3 regions of the Marinomonas sp. BSi20584 genome follow, and region 3 is predicted to be linked to each of the others. Evidence: predicted binding sites of a transcription regulator. Region 3 holds the regulator's gene; each other region holds the start of a gene.
What was found. Region 3 encodes FNR, which switches genes on or off when oxygen is low (the NO sensors DNR and NnrR bind a similar motif). Its sites were predicted from a motif close to TTGATNTANATCAA; they were not measured.

Region 1 (5,919 bases), on a different contig from region 3:
TCATCATTGGATTAATATTTCGTTGAGTGCCCAAATCCAGTAGTTCTTACTTTCCGTAAGGTGTGAAGCAAGGCCAACATCAGATGGAATAATTAACAACAAGGGACCTAAATTATTAGGAGAAATAGGCAAACCATTTAAACGTGTCACCATTAGATACTGTTTTCGATCCCTATTTTCTTTTGTAATAAACACTTCGTAGCCATCTATAGCAATAAAGCGCAGCCTTGGCGCATCGTTTAAGCCGTATTGTTTCAACAAATCAATCAGCCAAACACCACTAAAGCGTCCTTGAGGACCATCAAAATGAACCATTTCAGAAGTTTCAAACATAGGCAATGACTCTATATCTGCCATAGAGATCAAGACTTCTTGGCCAGGCATTCCTAAAGTAAGCACAGGCGATATATCAGAAGATGGGGGAAAATCACTAGAATGGACTTCTACTGAATAAGCTGGGATGGTTAAAAACGAAGACAATACCAGTATCAAAAATTGCCGAATAGAACAGAAGTTGATGACTTTATAGGCTTTTGTTTTGAACAAGACACAACTCAAAAAAAATTTCATAAATCCCCTTCTGAGTTTGCATCACTTGATGACGATGTCATTGAACGAATGTATATAGTACTGTTTTTTTCATCCTTATCCTGTTTCGTATCGTAATTTTTTGTCTAGGTTTTTAAAGCATGAGTATCTAATGCAACTAGCGAGGAGCATTCCGATATAGCAATAAGACCTCTGGAACTTGTATAAAGACAACTCTGTTAAGCACCAACAACTACACGATTTCGACCTTGCTCTTTAGCTTTGTAGAGAGCGGCGTCGGCACGGTTAAGCACTTGCTCATAATGACTATCATCTATTTTATACATGGCGACACCAAAACTCGCCGTAACATAAAGTCCTTCGCTCATCTCTTCTTTTTCAAGTGCTTCGCGAATCATTTCGGCTATGTTTTTTGCTTCGTCAGCATTCATATTTGGTAACAACACAGTAAATTCCTCACCGCCAAATCGAGCGACAATACCTTTGTCTCCAACTTGCACGGTAAGCAATTTTGCGATTTTTTGCAGCACCAAATCTCCCACAGTGTGACCGAAAGAATCATTTACTCTTTTGAAATGGTCAGCATCTGTCATAATCACTGCAAAAGGACATTTTGACTCTTGTGCTTGGCGATACTCTTTATGCAACGCCTCATCTAAAGCCAAACGATTATAGATGTGTGTTAGTGGATCTTTACGAGCAATCGCTTCTAGAGACCGATTACTGGCTTCTAACTCTGCCGTTCTATTTTTTACTTTTGTCTCTAGCATGACATTCATCTGCATCAAAGACTGCTCTCTCATCAATAAAGAAGACATCATTTCCTGCAAAGAACGACTTAAGCTTGCCACTTCTATCAACTTACTATCCGATTGAAAAGTTACCTTTCTATCTCCCTGTTGAATACTCTTTGCTGTCAGCGCTAATCGCTCCAATGGACGACTTAATGTGCCCGCAAATTGATAGGCAAGCAGCATACAAAGCAATGTCGCAAACACACCAAAAAAAAGTAACAACTTATGAACTTCATTTACTGCTGACATAGCAATAGACAATGGCTGACGTACAACGATTTGCCAAGCAAGATCTGTTGATTCAGGAGAACGTACCGAAACTAAACTGGTTAGGTATTCTTTGTCATCCTGCCAAAGCAACGATTTAAATTGGCCATCTTTAGGCAGTGTTTTTGGTACTTCAATATCATTAGGAAAATGATAGTCTGGATATAAAACTCTGTGCTCATTATCGATAATAAAGATATCGATATTTTTTCGTTTCGAAGCATCGGTCAAAGAAGATAACAAAACCTCTTTAACCCAAGCCCAATCTGCATGAGTCGCGACTACGCCTTTCAACTCACCACTTTCACCTATTACAGGAGCGGCAAAATCGACAAAACGAATTGGCGAGCCATCCTTAGTCTTAGGCAGCAAGTTTTCAAGCAATAACGCTTTATGCACATTACCAATAAAAGGACCTGATCGACCACTAATGAACCAAGGTCGCTGACTGACATCTGCCTCTTTCAATACTCCATTACTTGACGCTAAAACCACTCCATCAACATTAGCAAAACCAATCCAAGCATAATCCTTGTAGGAGCTTTTAATTTGATCAATAGCGTACTGCAATCCGCTTAAGTCTTGAGTTTCATATAAGGAAGTACGCTTACTAAGCAGGACAACCTCACGTTCACGCTCCATTAAATTAGCCGACAACATATTTGAAATAGATTGACTAAGATTTACCAGAGATTCACCGCTGGCTGTTGCAAGTCGACTAGAAGTCAGTTGATAGAAAGAGGTAATCAGCACCAAACTTAGAGAAAGCAACAAACCGCCAGATAATAGAGTAATGCGTTTTCTAAAAGTATCGAAACCTCTTAACATGATTTGGTAGGCCTATTTATAATAGTGAAAAGTAAACAGCATATTTCACTATTATAGTAACAGTCCCTACTTTCACTTTATACGCATAATTAAAACCATCCCTAAGCATTCAAAACAATTGCTAATGCATACAGCAAAACGTAATTCTATGGCAATTGACGGCTAAGTATGACGATCCGTTGTTGCAACTCTTCAATTTCATCCATCAACTCAAGGCTTAAAGCCACACCTGATAGGTTTAATTCCAACCCATTCATCAGACGTTGCGCCCGCTGCAATCGAACTAATGCATGGCTATTAAAATACCAAATAGATTCCGTTGATTGCTCAATTGGTTCAACTGGTTCAACTGTTTCAACTGGTTCAACTGGTTCAACTGGTTCCACGATACCGTATTCGATCATTTCAATTATGATGTCTACGTGAATATCACATCGTTCACAGACCTCTTCTAGAGTAAATAACACATGCTCATGTTGAGATTCAATGACCACTATCTCTGATTTAGACATCCTCTACCTCTCGAATACGTGGCGTGGGTTAAACTCCGACTCACACTCAGATAATTGTTGATAAAGCGCTTCTGCTTTATTGCTGTGTACTTTTGGTAAACTCACTTGTAAGGTCACAACCTGATCACCAGTGACGTCACCAGCTTTACCAACCAACCCCTTGCCTTTTATACGGAGTTTATTACCACTGGACGCCCCTTTAGGAATTTTTAATTTCACTTTACCGCTAAGTGTCGGGGCTTCCACATTAGCCCCCAAAGCAGCTTCCCAACAAGTAATAGGCAAAGTAAGTAAAATATTTTTGCCATCAACCGCAAAGTAAGGATGCGGCGCGAATTCAATTTCAAGTAATAAGTCCCCTGCTTTTCCGTCGCCAATGCCCGCTTCGCCTTGCCCCGACAAACGAATATGCTGTCCCTGGATAACACCTGCAGGGATCTTTACATTTAAAGTTTTATCTCGCTGCCTTATAAAACCGTTTTGGTCTGGCTCGGAAACTCGCAAAGATAATTGTCGTTGACAACCAAGATGTGCTTCCTCCAAAAATAAAGCAATTTTATGATGTATATCGCGGCCTCGTTGATTGTTCGAGCGCTGGAAATCATCCGCTTGACGAAACCCTCCGCCTCCGCCACTCGCTCCAAAAATAGAATCGAAAAAGTCACTAAAATCTGCGTTACTACTTTGATTATGGGATCTTTGGCCTGCATGAGTTGATTGCCAATCAGGTGGTGGCTGGAAACCACCATCAGCTCGACGAGAACCTTGCTTACGCAACATATCGTATTCAGCACGCTTTTCTGGATCCTTTAAAACGGTATAGGCTTCGCCTACCTCTTTGAATTTCTGCTCAGCATTAGCTTCTTTACTGACATCGGGATGATATTTTCTAGCAAGTTTTCGATAACTTGCTTTTATCGCAGAAGCATCGGCATTTTCAGCGACACCCAGAATCTTATAATAATCTTTAAATTCCATGCAGCTTCACTTCCATCGTAATCGACCTCGCTTACAAGCTCGTTCGTTAAATGTATTTTTGTCTTCTATCATCATAGACTCTTTAACAGCAATAGCGGCTTAAATTTCAAAAAAAATTGATATAAATCTAGATATGCGAAGTAAAAATATAAGGAAAAGAAAAAATCCATAACATATAAATGAGAACTACAAACCAAAAAACTGATAATACTTATAGAAAAATAAGATAAATAAAATTACAAAACAACGTTTCATTTTTAAATTTACATCAAAAATATAAATCTTAAATAAAACCATCTTATTGCTAAAAATTGAAATCAATAAAAATTATAAATTTAATAGCTATCATTAATTTAAAATGAGGAAATATTAATTAAATTAATTATTGAAATATTAAAAGATTAAGAATATATTAAATAAGTATTTAAAATACCATAAAGGTAGAGATTATGGATGTTGAAATAGAAATCAATAAAAAAATCAACTACTTAGATCATAAAAAGCAAAGTCCTCTACTCTATGAAGCTGTCGATTACAATTTATTACTTGTGAATTATAAAACATTAAATGTAATTACCAACCATGAACTTTTAAGTCAGTTCATGCAGAAAAATGGACAGCAGGGGCTTGTTATTTTTGATGTACCTAAGAATGCAGATTTTTCTGATTTAAAATCATGGCCAAACTTGAAAGGTATATTTTTTGAATATGCAGATAAAACTCTTTTCGAACAAGGTTTTAAAGCAATCGAACAAGGTGAATTGTGGTTTCCAAGACCAATAACTGATTGCTGGACTCGACAAATGCTTGAAGAAGAGCAACACACCACATTACGAACAAATAATTTAACTAGAAAAGAAATAAAAGTATTAAAATTATTATACTCTGGTTTAGAATATACCGCCATTGCTGATAGCCTATTTATAAGTGAAGCAACCGTGCGTGTTCATTTACATAAAATCTATCAAAAAATTGAAGTTAAAAATAAGCAGCAAGCTAGGCTTTGGTGTAAATCGAATTTTAATAAAATCAATAGTTAAGAGGACTTATCTGAAATCTAAGAATATCTGTATATTCACCTGCAGCTTGATTTTTGAAGTCATCTAACTGCATTTTCAAACTTATAAAGAAATCATTTCTTTTGTTATAAGAAAAAACCCTGCTATAATTTTGTTTCAAATCCACCCATTCCCCATCTAAATTAATAAGATAGCCAACAGTATATCTAGTTTTATAAACATTGTGCCTTAACTCACCTCTATTCTCCGAAAGAACTGTCAATTTAACATCCGTATTCGTTATAACCTTAAAACTAGGCAACATGCTATATTCTTTTCTTGGTATTAATTCTCCCAAATAGACATTACTGCTATGTGAATTATAGCCAAGAATTGACATACTCGCACGGGCAATTATATCTTCCTGAATTTCAAAATATTTTTCATCTAGTAAAGCATCATTCTCATCAAACAATTTTATAATTAAATTATCTGTGTATACTCCAGCTTTAACTATTGTACCAACAGGAATAAACAAATTAATATCTGCTACAGAATCAATAAATATAAAGCGAGCTCTTGATGGAAAAATTAAGCTCTGACTATTATTTTTAATATGGTAATTAATAGACTGAAATTGTCCTTTTAATTGATATTGATTTTCTGTTGTTAGTATCATATAAGCATTACAGTTATTATCATTAACTAAATTTATGCGCAATTCTTTTCTTGCCGGACTCGGTTTTGATGAGTAATAACTTTCAAAGTCATCATATATATGTCTTATTTCTCCAATCTTTGCATCACATTGAGCAATAACATATTGAGGTAACATAAGAAAAATTATAAAGCTAAAAATGAGTCTTATCTTATTAATGCACATGAATTACCCCTTTCCTTTGTAACTGCTCATTTTCTTTAACATTGATAAAAAATTTAGACTGTCTATCGTTATTTAAGGTGATTTCATACTGACAGGGCATAAGACCAGTC
Region 2 (5,919 bases), on a different contig from region 3:
ATTTGCTGTGCATTCGACAGAAGAATGAGGTATTAATCCGTTTATTTACTGACTGTTATTGGTGCAAAAGTTTTCCCCAGATTTATGGGAACAAGTATGTAAGTAAGTTGTAAAATATTAATTAAATCAAATGCTTAATCTTACGTTCATTATTGCTCATTTTGCGTTATTCTTAGCACTACAAGAGAGCGGTATGGGCATTTATGTAAGTGTAAAGACATTGTAGTGGTGGCTTTCTTTAATCATCCAGCTTGATAGAATAGATTTTTAACGCTGATGATGAAAGTTCAGTGCGGCTTTTCAGTATTTAAGCTATTTAAAAAAGGACAGTTTGCATGACAGACTCAGGCTTCCGACTTAAAGGAAGTGTCGTTACAACGGTTTTATTAGAAATTCAAACCTTTTCATTAGATGACATTGTATTTCATTTAAAAGAGAAGATTGATCAGGTCCCGCATTTTTTTAATCAAGCGCCGATCATCATTGATATTTCGAAAATGAAGCGTGGTATTAGGTTAGAAGAATTCGAGGTGCTGATTCAATCGGTCAGCGCTCTTGGCCTTGGCGTAATTGGCTGGCGTTGTGATCCTGAAGCATTACCTGTTTGGAATGCTTCGGTAACTATTCCTCTATTGCCGGCAAGTAAAGCAAGACCAATTAATATATCTCCTGCTGTTAAGGAAGAAACTAGCCCAGATGTAGTGGTGAAGACAGTGGTTGAAGAGCGCTTAGTGCCTCAAGCTACTAAGGTGATTACTAAGCCAATTCGTTCTGGTCAGCAAGTTTATGCTGAAGGTGACTTAATTATACTTAATCAGGTTAGTGCTGGTGCTGAAGTGCTTGCTGATGGGAATATCCATGTTTATGGTGCATTGCGTGGTCGTGCATTGGCTGGTGTGAAAGGTGATGCGGACGCCCGAATTTTTTGCAAAAGCATGGAAGCGGAATTGGTTTCCATTGCTGGTAATTTTATGTTGAGCGATGCGCTGCAAAATATCGTTTGGAAAGACAGCGCTCAAGTGTTATTAGTTGACGATAGCTTAGAAATCGTACCGCTTTAAAATTTATTATTCATTTAATTAGTTAGGTAGACTCAGTGTGAGTTTATCGGGGGATACAACATTGGCAAAGATTATAGTAGTCACCTCGGGCAAGGGTGGTGTCGGCAAGACAACATCCAGTGCTGCTATTGGGACTGGTATTGCGTTAAAAGGTCATAAAACGGTAATTATAGATTTCGATGTGGGTTTACGTAATCTAGACTTGATTATGGGTTGTGAACGTCGAGTGGTTTATGATTTCGTGAATGTCATAAATAAAGAGGCGACTTTATCTCAAGCTTTGATAAAAGATAAGCGTACAAAAGATTTGTTTATTTTGCCGGCGTCGCAAACGCGCGACAAAGATGCTTTAACTATTGAAGGGGTTCAGGGAGTTCTTGAGGAGCTTGCTAAGGACTTTGAATACATTATCTGTGATTCGCCAGCAGGTATTGAGAAGGGCGCTCAGATGGCGCTATATTTTGCTGACGCTGCCATCGTTGTAACTAATCCAGAAGTATCTTCTGTGCGCGACTCGGATCGTATTTTGGGTATTCTACAAAGTAAGTCTAAGCGTGCAGAAGATGGTAAAGAGCCAATCGAAGAGCATCTCCTTCTAACACGGTACCACCCTGGCCGTGTTGCGTTAGGTGAAATGCTAAGTGTCTCTGATGTTGAGGATATTTTAGCAATTCCATTACTGGGTGTTATTCCTGAGTCAGAGGCTGTTTTGAAAGCTTCAAACCAAGGGACACCAGTTATTTTAGACACAGATTCTGAAGCCGGTCTTGCCTACATGGACGCTGTTGACCGATTGATGGGCGAGGAGCGTCCTTTGCGCTTCTTAGAGGTCCAGAAAAAAGGTTTTATCAAACGTTTGTTAGGAGGTTAGAGTGGGAATTTTTGACTATTTTAAAAGCAAAAGCGCGCCTAGCTCCGCTTCTGTTGCCAAGGATCGATTGCAGATTATTGTTGCTCATGAGCGTAGTAAACGCCATCAGCCAGATTATTTGCCACAGATGCAGCAAGAAATCATTGATGTAATTCGTAAGTATGTAAATATCGGCAATGAAGATGTGCAGATACAATTAGACAATACCGATGATTGTTCAATATTAGAGTTAAATGTGACCTTGCCAGAGCAGAATTAGTGCTTCGGTAAGTTCTCGTTAATAATAAGAAAGCGCTCAATGAGACAATTGATGTATGTCTTGTTTGGCGCTTTTTTTGTGCCGAATTATTATTGTACAGTCGTCATCGTTTTACTCAGGTTTTCATGGGTGTATGATGCGAGCCATTCTTTTTTGATTGTTAGAGTAAGATAACATGCTGCGTTTTTCTTTGGGTGTGATTGCTGTTTCTTTGTTTCTAGCTGCTTGCAGTGAACCTAAGCAAGTTGTTTTGCAAGCTAAGTCTACTAGTTCCTCTCCTGAGCTTCCTGTTGCAATGACAGATCCTAAAGCGATGTTGGGAGCGCAGTTATTTTTTGATACGAATTTATCTAAAGAGCGCAATCAGTCTTGTGGAACCTGTCACGATATCGCAAACGGTTTTGTAGATAAAAGACAAGATGCTTTGTTTGGTGCGGTTTCATTGGGCAGCGATCGATTATCTATGGGGAGTCGCAATACACCGACTGCGGCCTATGCGGCGTTTGCTCCGGCTTTTCATCGCATGTCTAATGGTGAATATCGTGGTGGCCAGTTTCTAGATGGTCGAGCCTCTGGTTTGGCGCAACAAGCAGAAGGACCATTTTTAAATCCTTTGGAGATGGCTTTGCCAGACGGTGCGGCTGTTGTTAACCGAGTAAAAGAAAATGAGCGCTATGAAGGCTTGTTTAATTCAATTTATGGGCAAGATATTTTAAATGATCCAATAAAGGGTTATGCCGCAATCACAGAGGCTATTGCGACGTTTGAAAAAACAGCTATGTTCCTGCCGTTTGACTCGAAATACGATCGAGCTTTACGTGGCGAGATAAAACTGACGCCTCAAGAGGAACTTGGAAAAACCTTATTTTTCTCTCAACAGTTTACAAACTGTAATGCTTGTCACCAACTGAATGCCTCACCACTTAACTCCCAAGAAACCTTTACTAATTATGAATATCGTAATATTGGTGTACCGGCTAACCCTGACTTGATGACGCACAATGGTAATAAAAAAGATCTTGGATTATTGGATAATCCGTCCATAGATGACCCTAAGCAAGCAGGTAAGTTTAAAGTGCCGTCTTTGCGAAATGTCGCTGTTACAGGGCCATATATGCATAATGGTGTCTTTAAAGATCTTCGAACGGTAGTGCTTTTTTATGATAAATATAATAATCCAAGGCGTACGATAAACCCTGAAACAGGTAAGCCTTGGGCTGAGCCTGAAGTGGCGGAAAATATCGACTTGGTGAATTTGCAAAAGGGTCCAGCCTTGCCAGATCAAAGGGTGGATGCCATTGTTGCGTTTTTGAAAACATTAACAGATCAGCGCTATGAGTCATTACTTAATGATCAATAGTGTTGTTATTGTTGTGACAGCTAGGCTTAACTCCTTATTGTTTTCATTGATAAAACTGGCTAGTAAGTAAAAAATTTATTACATTGATTCTTTAGTTATTTTCTTTCGCATCTTGTATGTGCCGCTTGAATTTAAAGGGTTGATATCATGAAGTATGTTCCACTTGGCCGAACTGGCTTAGAAGTTTCTCGCGTATGTTTGGGTACCATGACTTGGGGTACTCAAAACAACCAAGCTGATGCCGATGTTCAAATTGAATACGCTTTAGCAAATGGTGTGAATTTTATCGACACTGCTGAAATGTATTCTGTACCGCCAACGCCTGAGTCTTATGGTAAAACAGAAACTATTATTGGTGATTGGCTTTCTCGTAATCCATCGCGTCGTAAAGAATTTATTCTTGCTACTAAAATTGCCGGCCCTGGAATGAAATACGTTCGTGATGGAAGCAATATTTCTGGCAAAACGGTGATTGAAGCAGTAGATGCTTCTCTGAAGCGTTTGCAGACAGATTATATTGATCTTTATCAGCTTCATTGGCCAAATCGTTCTACACCACATTTTGCAAAGCACTTCCCTGGGGTTATTAGCTTTACTGATGTTGATCGTAATGAGCAGTCCGCTCAAATATTAGATATTCTTCAAGGGTTAGATGCTTGTATTAAATCGGGTAAAATTCGTCACTTTGGTTTATCTGATGATACGACTTGGGGGATTAATGAGTTTATTCGTTTGAGTGATAAACATGGTTTGCCTCGAGTTGCGTCTATTCAAAATGAATTTAGCTTGTTACACACAAAAGATTGGCCCTATTTGGTTGAAAACTGTGTTCATGAAGATGTTGCGTATTTGCCTTGGTCGCCTTTGGCGGCTGGTGCTTTAACAGGTAAGTATCTTGGTGGTGCCCGCCCTGCAGGAAGTCGTTGGACCTATGCGCAGCGTAACGGTATTTTCCGTGATACCCCTTTGGTTGAGAAAGCGGTTGCCGCTTATATGGAAGTGGCTAAGAGACATGGCTTTACTGCTGCGCAGCTTGCATTAGCATGGTGTGATCAAGTTGACGGTGTTAGTTCAACTATCATTGGTGCGACGTCTCTTGAGCAGTTGAAAGAAGATATGGCTGCTTTTGACATGCCACTGTCTGAAGAAGCTTTGAAGGAGATCATGGCAGTCTTTAAAGAATATCCTGTTCCGTTCTAATGGGCAGCTGATTAACTCTGATATGAATTTAAAAAGCGCTTCGGCGCTTTTTTTATGTCTTTAAAATTTTGGCTGGTGAAGGAGGGGGGGATTTTGACCAATAAAAAACCCGATACACAATGTGTATCGGGTTTTTTTAGAGATTAGAAAAAACTAGAACTTAGTTCTTTTCTCTTTCTTTCTTCTCTTTAACCGCAGCGATAACGGTTTCAGCTACGTTAGAAGGACATGGTAGGTAGTGAGAGAACTCCATAGAGAACTGACCACGACCAGAAGTCATTGTACGTAGAGTGCTGATGTAACCAAACATTTCAGATAGAGGTACGTCTGCTTTGATGCGAACACCAGTCAAACCTTTCTCTTGGTCTTTGATCATGCCGCGACGACGGTTTAAGTCACCGATAACATCACCAACGTGGTCATCTGGAGTGAACACGTCAACTTTCATGATCGGTTCGATCAACTGAGGGCCAGCTTTTGGAACTGACTGACGGAAAGCGCCTTTAGCAGCGATTTCGAAGGCAATTGCAGAAGAGTCAACCGCGTGGAATCCACCGTCGAACAATTCAACCTCAACGTCTAGTACAGGGAAGCCTGCTAGAACACCTTGGTTCATCATAGACTTGAAGCCTTTTTCTACAGCTGGGAAGAACTCTTTTGGTACGTTACCACCAACAACTGAAGATGTGAACTTGAAGCCAGAACCCACTTCACCAGGCTTGATGCGGTAGTCGATTTTACCAAACTGACCGGATCCACCAGATTGTTTCTTGTGAGTGTAAGTGTCTTCAATGCTCTTCGTGATAGTTTCACGGTAAGCTACTTGTGGCTGACCTACAATTAGATCAACGCCGTAAGTGCGTTTCAATATGTCTACTTTGATGTCTAGGTGAAGCTCGCCCATACCTTTAAGGATGGTTTCGCCAGAATCAATGTCAGTTTCAACGCGGAACGTTGGATCTTCAGCAACCATTTTACCAATTGCGATACCCATTTTCTCGTTGCCGCCTTTGTCTTTTGGCGTAACAGAGATAGAGATAACTGGCTCAGGGAAAACCATTGCTTCAAGAGTGCAAGGGTGCTTAGGATCGCATAGAGTGTGACCAGTTTGCACGTTTTTCATGCCAACGATTGCGATGATATCACCAGCTTGAGCTGTGCTAATTTC
Region 3 (5,919 bases):
GTTTTCAACGTTCAGAATTGATGGTTGCAGATTTGATGAGAGCTAAAGAAGTGTTACTTGCTCTATCGTATACATCTCTTAAGCATTCAGATATTGAATCACTTTTGTTTAGTCAGCGTAACAATAAGCTGCAGCATTTGCTTGTTATTGATGAAGATACCAAGGCTATTCGTGGTTTGATTTCATCTAACGATGTTGCTCGCCAGCTTCGATTGGATATTGATGTTGCTTTCTCTAGTTTTGCGCATACTTACCAAAGCGCTATTCTTGGTCAAAAAGAGCCTACAAAAAAGCTAAAGGTAGCTTAATTCACGATCAACTTTTAGCGCTAGTTACTTAAAAGAAGCCCAGATTATTAGATAATCTGGGCTTCTTTTTGTTTGCTCTTGTTTCTTATTAGCCTTTCTTTTCGATCCAATAGTAATAAATCTCCCCTTCTTGATCTTGTCGAATAAGCTTGTGGCCAAGAAATTGGCAGAACTTTGGAATATCTCTTGTCGTTGATGGATCAGTCGCAATGACTTTTAGCACCTCCTTCGCAGCCAGTTTTCGCATCTCTACATGAAGCATCATTACGGGTTCAGGGCAAAGTAAATCTGTTGCATCAAGCTGAGCTTGGTGTTCCATAATATTTCTCTCAATAGGTTAAGCTTCGGTTTCGATATTCTTCTCTAGCCAGTTTTTCGTGTGAATAGCTATTTCTAAAACAGTGTCTTCTATACTTTTATTGTATTTTTTTAGCGTTTTAAAGTCATGGTCCGCACCTTCTATCCAAAGAATATTCACATTGTCAGGCAATATTTGCTTACTAACCCAATCGTACGAACCTAATTGATCTCTTGTGCCTTGAATAATCAAACATGGTGCTTTTAGTTCAGCAAGAAACGATAATCTATTTTTTTCGGGCTTTCCGGCTGGGTAGAAAGGAAAACCGAAACATACTACAGCTTTCACCATGGGTAGATGTGTTAGTTGTGTAGCTACTCGACCTCCCATGGATTTCCCAGCAACAATACAGCTATTCTCATCCACAATATGCTCAGCAAATTCAGGAACAAGGGTGTTAAATCTAGGTGGTGGCCTTTTCTTTCCTAAACGCTCTTGCTCTTGCATATATGAAAAAGTTACTGGTATCGCAGCTTGCTGTCTTTGCTCGGATATTGCGTCACAAAGTTGCTTTAAAAAGGTGTGATTGTGACCAGCACCAGCACCGTGGGCGAGGTATAAAGGGAGAGAATTCATGTTCATAGTTTTCAAAAAAAACGCTATTAGACCAGATTAGATCGATGGTTAGAACCTTGCTAGATGCATTATTACCAACAACATAGAGAAAGGTTTTAGTTGCAGTATGAAAATCCTTGATCTGGGTCAGCAAATGGCTTTTCACTAAAGTGTAAACTCCTATTAGAAATTTTAATAGGAACACATCATGATTTGGGATTCTTCACTTATCGCTAAGTACGATCTATCTGGGCCTCGTTATACATCTTACCCAACGGCACCGCAATTTGACTCAAGTATTAGTAAAATTGCGCTTATTGATAAGATGTTAACGCCTTCCGAAGCGCCTCTTAGTTTGTATTTTCATATTCCGTTTTGCGCTCACCTTTGTTACTACTGCGCCTGTAATAAGATTGTGACTAAGCAGTACGATAAAGGCGCCGAATACGTTGAACTACTCGGCGAAGAAATGAGATTACGCAGCCTTATGCTTGATCACTCAAGAGAAGTTACGCAGTTACATTTTGGTGGTGGCACCCCTACTTTTTTGACCGAAGAATTAATTGAGGTGCTATTTGATAATATTCAGCAACACTTCAATTTAATTAATGACGGAACGCAAGATTACAGCATTGAAATAGATCCTAGAGAAATAAGTCGATCTAAGCTGAAGTTATTAACTGAAAAGGGAATTAACCGAATTAGTATTGGTGTGCAAGACTTTGACATCAAGGTACAAGAGGCCATCCATCGTGTTCAACCCGTTAAAATGGTTGCAGATCTTGTAAAAGATGCTCGTGAATTAGACATTAAGTCAATTAATTTTGATCTAATTTATGGCTTGCCATATCAATCTATAGAAGGCTTTAGAGAGACTTTGGCGCAAGTGATTGAATTATCACCAGAGCGAATTTCGCTGTTCAATTACGCTCATTTACCTGATCGATTCCGTGCTCAAAGACTGATTTCAGATGATAGTTTGCCCGTATCAAGTATGAAACTTGATTTGTTGAAAATGAGTATTGAGTATTTGATAGCTGCTGGTTATGAATATATCGGCATGGATCATTTTGCAAAATCAACTGATAGCTTGGCGATAGCTCAAAAACAAGGCAAGCTACAGCGTAACTTTCAGGGCTATACAACACATGCTGGCACAGATTTGGTCGCATTTGGCGTTTCTGCTATTAGTGATTTAAATGGTGTTTATATTCAGAACCATACTGACTTATCAATTTATAGGAGTAGTATTGAGAAAGGTCAATTAGCTATAGCTAAAGGGTATATTAGTGATCTAGATGACAGAATTCGACATCAAGTTATAATGACGCTAATTTCTCAATTTGAGTTGAACACTGCCATTATTGAGCAAAAATATAATATTAGCTTCTTCGAGTACTTTTTTGAAGAGATGGAAAATCTAACTCCCATGACTAAAGATGGTATGTTAGATATTGATCGTAGTGGAATGCAGACCACTATTAAAGTTACAGAGCGCGGTAGATTATTAATTCGCTGTATTTGTATGGTTTTTGATAAATATCTCAACGGCGCCATAAAATACTCTAAAGTTATATAGATCGAGATCAGGGAGATTCACATGTCATTGACACACACACAGTCACGATTCAACAGTACGCTTACTTCGCAATGCCAGAACTGTAGCTTAAGCGCCCTTTGCCTTCCAATAGCATTAGCTGATGAAGATATTAATAAATTAGATCAAATAATAGAGCGTAAGAAACCACTAAAAAAGGGCGAGTTTTTGTTTCGCCAAGGCGAAGCGTTTGATTCAGTTTATGCTGTACGCTCTGGCACTTTAAAAACATTCAATATTACGTCCGTCGGCGAAGAGCAAATTACAGGCTTTTATTGCCCCAGTGAATTAGTCGGTTTAAGCGGGATTGATTCAAACGTCTACCCTGTTTCTGCAAAGGCACTGGAAACAACAACAGTGTGCGAGATTCCATTTAGTCATCTTGAAGAGCTGTCTTCTCATATCCCTTCTTTGAAGCATCAGATATTTAAGGTGATGAGCCGTAAAATATCCGACGACCAACAGATGATGGTATTGTTAGGGAAAAAGAATGCTGATGAGAAAGTTGCTTCTTTCCTTTTGAATCTATCTAATCGTTTCAAAAAGCGTGGTTATTCAGCGAGCTCTTTTCGTTTATCTATGTCGCGCGGGGAAATTGGTAACTACCTTGGATTGGCAGTTGAAACTGTTAGTCGTGTCATCACCCGTTTTCAAAAAAATGAGTTAATACATGTTGATGGCAAGGAAATAGAAATAATCGACTTCCCTGAAATGCAAAAACTCGTTGGGGTTGCTAGTGATTGTGGTAAAATCGCCCGCATTTGATTGATATGATGAGGCCCAACAGGCATGCTTTACGACGATTTTTACGTTAAATCCCTAATACAAACAATAGAAGACTGGCCAAAACAAGGTATAAGCTTTCGAGACATTACTCCCATTTTTAGTGACCCTAAAGGCATGAGAATGGTTGTTGATGCTTATGTGCATCGCTACATTGCAACAGATATCACTCATATTGCCTGCATTGATGCTCGAGGCTTTTTAATTGCTGCTGTTTTAGCCTATGAACTGCAAAAGCCGCTTATCTTAGTGCGTAAAAAGGGCAAGCTTCCAGGAAAAACCATTTCACAAAAATACGCTTTGGAATACGGTGAAGCGGAATTGGAGATCCAAGAAGGCGCAGTGAAAGCGGGCGATGAAGTATTGTTATTTGATGATTTGATAGCGACTGGTGGTACCCTATTTGCCGCTATCAAACTATTGACCAGCCAAGGTGCGAATATAAAAGAAGTGGCAGCTATTATAGATTTGCCTGATCTAGGCGGAAGTCAAAAACTAAGAGACAGTGAAATACCTGTTTTTAGCCTTTGCGCTTATGATGGTGAATAATGCTCGAATGTTAACAAATAAAAAGGTGGCATAAGCCACCTTTTTATTTTCAAATAATATTTACTGTTATTAAAAGTCTACTGTTGCACCAATAGAAAGACCTTTGTCAATTTCTTTACGAGAATCATCTTCATATACAGTTACTGTTTTGCCATATCGAATAAACGCACGTGCATTGCGCATAGTCATGTATTCAGCACGAAATTCATAAGTGTACATATGATCTAAGTTGGAGATGGATAATACTTGTGGTGAGTAATACACAGAGCCATAGATACTAACTCGATTCGCTTCTGGTAAGGTGTATCGGTACCAACCACCTAAAGCAAGCGCAACAGATAAGTCGTCCTTCTTGTCTAAATCTGCATCAATAGCATATAGTCTAATACCAATACCTGCTTGAAGCGGTCCACTAGTATCTGAGTCTTCAACAGTGACACCTATATGTGCAGTAGAGGTATTTTTGTCATCATTATGAGTCACGCCGCCATTAACGCCGAACGCTCCCATATTCAAGTTAATATCACCTTTTACTGTATCATTCGTTAGACTAACTCCAGCGGATGATGCATTGACGATAGAAGACCCTAAAATACCGACGGTTAACAATAGAGCTTTATGCGTTAGGTTCATTTCTATTATCCTATAATGAAATAATATTTAATCGGTCAAAGGCCGCGGGCGACTGTTTTAACCCTTTAAAGTCGAATAGTTTTGTGTCTGCCAAATGCGATGGAACGACATTTTGAATAGCAGAAAACATGGTTTCCGTTCTACCAGGAAATTCTTTTTCCCACTTTTGTAACATGTCTTTTACGACTTGTCTTTGTAAGTTCTCTTGAGAGCCACAAAGGTTACAAGGGATAATAGGATATTCCTTCATCACAGAGAAGGCTTCAATATCTTCTTCTTTGCAGTAAGCAAGAGGACGGATAACGATATGTTTACCATCATCGCTTAGCAATTTTGGTGGCATAGACTTTAACTTACCACCAAAAAACATATTCAAGAATAATGTTTCAAGAATATCATCTCTGTGATGGCCAAGTGCGATTTTAGTCGCTCCAATTTCCTCAGCAAAACCGTATAAGGAACCACGGCGCAAACGAGAGCATAAGCCACAAGTGGTTTTCCCCTCAGGCACAATTTCTTTTACGATGCTGTAAGTATCGCGTTCTAAAATATGAAAATCCACACCTAGCTCTTCCAGATAAGCAGGTAAGATATGCTCAGGAAAGCCAGGTTGCTTCTGATCTAGATTCACAGCAACAATACTAAAATTTATAGGTGCGCTAGCCTGAAGGTTCCGCAAAATTTCAAGCATAGTGTAAGAGTCTTTGCCTCCAGATAAACACACCATCACTTTGTCACCTTCTTCAATCATATTGAAGTCAGCAATAGCTTGGCCGGTTAATCTGCGAAGGCGTTTTTGGAGCTTGTTTAGCTCTAACTTTTCTTTAGGTCGAGTAGATAAATCCATCATATATACGCTGTAAACAAAACGCGACTATATTACTATAAGCATGAAGCTACCGCATCAAAAATGGATAATATAAGGCAAAAGTGTATAAAAAATCACTTTCTCACTGTTTTTATAGGTTATCAGCTATCTTTGCTTATAAATTGTAATGTTGAGCGACAACCTTTGCAGATGTATTCAACGCCGCGCTGAGCTCTGGTGTGCCGCTGTTTAGTGAATTGATGTTTTTGGCAGGAGCAGTGGTATTCATAGGCGTGTTTTTGTGGGGGAACATCAAAGGTATGTGTTC

Region 1: a site for FNR is predicted at 4,045-4,058, ahead of TY87_RS11125 (DnaJ C-terminal domain-containing protein). Genes of this name have one in related genera too.
Region 2: a site for FNR is predicted at 2,240-2,253, ahead of TY87_RS20420 (cytochrome-c peroxidase). Genes of this name have one in related genera too.

The regions. Positions count from the first base shown of each region.
Region 1 is NZ_KZ454878.1:102,717-108,635, reverse strand. It holds gene TY87_RS11140 (hypothetical protein) at 4-570, opposite strand; gene TY87_RS11135 (GGDEF domain-containing protein) at 768-2,438, opposite strand; gene TY87_RS11130 (chaperone modulator CbpM) at 2,585-2,950, opposite strand; gene TY87_RS11125 (DnaJ C-terminal domain-containing protein) at 2,954-3,928, opposite strand; gene TY87_RS11120 (LuxR C-terminal-related transcriptional regulator) at 4,378-4,968, shown strand; gene TY87_RS11115 (hypothetical protein) at 4,958-5,809, opposite strand; gene TY87_RS11110 (fimbria/pilus outer membrane usher protein) at 5,799-5,919, opposite strand, start outside.
Region 2 is NZ_KZ454897.1:38,946-44,864, forward strand. It holds gene TY87_RS20400 (SbcC/MukB-like Walker B domain-containing protein) at 1-28, shown strand, start outside; gene minC (septum site-determining protein MinC) at 336-1,061, shown strand; gene minD (septum site-determining protein MinD) at 1,123-1,932, shown strand; gene minE (cell division topological specificity factor MinE) at 1,934-2,191, shown strand; gene TY87_RS20420 (cytochrome-c peroxidase) at 2,367-3,551, shown strand; gene TY87_RS20425 (aldo/keto reductase) at 3,699-4,751, shown strand; gene fusA (elongation factor G) at 4,912-5,919, opposite strand, start outside.
Region 3 is NZ_KZ454869.1:135,748-141,666, reverse strand. It holds gene TY87_RS02300 (CBS domain-containing protein) at 1-308, shown strand, start outside; gene tusA (sulfurtransferase TusA) at 397-627, opposite strand; gene TY87_RS02290 (alpha/beta family hydrolase) at 646-1,242, opposite strand; gene hemN (oxygen-independent coproporphyrinogen III oxidase) at 1,430-2,800, shown strand; gene fnr (fumarate/nitrate reduction transcriptional regulator Fnr) at 2,822-3,583, shown strand; gene TY87_RS02275 (adenine phosphoribosyltransferase) at 3,608-4,150, shown strand; gene TY87_RS02270 (YfaZ family outer membrane protein) at 4,220-4,783, opposite strand; gene ttcA (tRNA 2-thiocytidine(32) synthetase TtcA) at 4,794-5,633, opposite strand; gene TY87_RS02260 (SprT family zinc-dependent metalloprotease) at 5,753-5,919, opposite strand, start outside.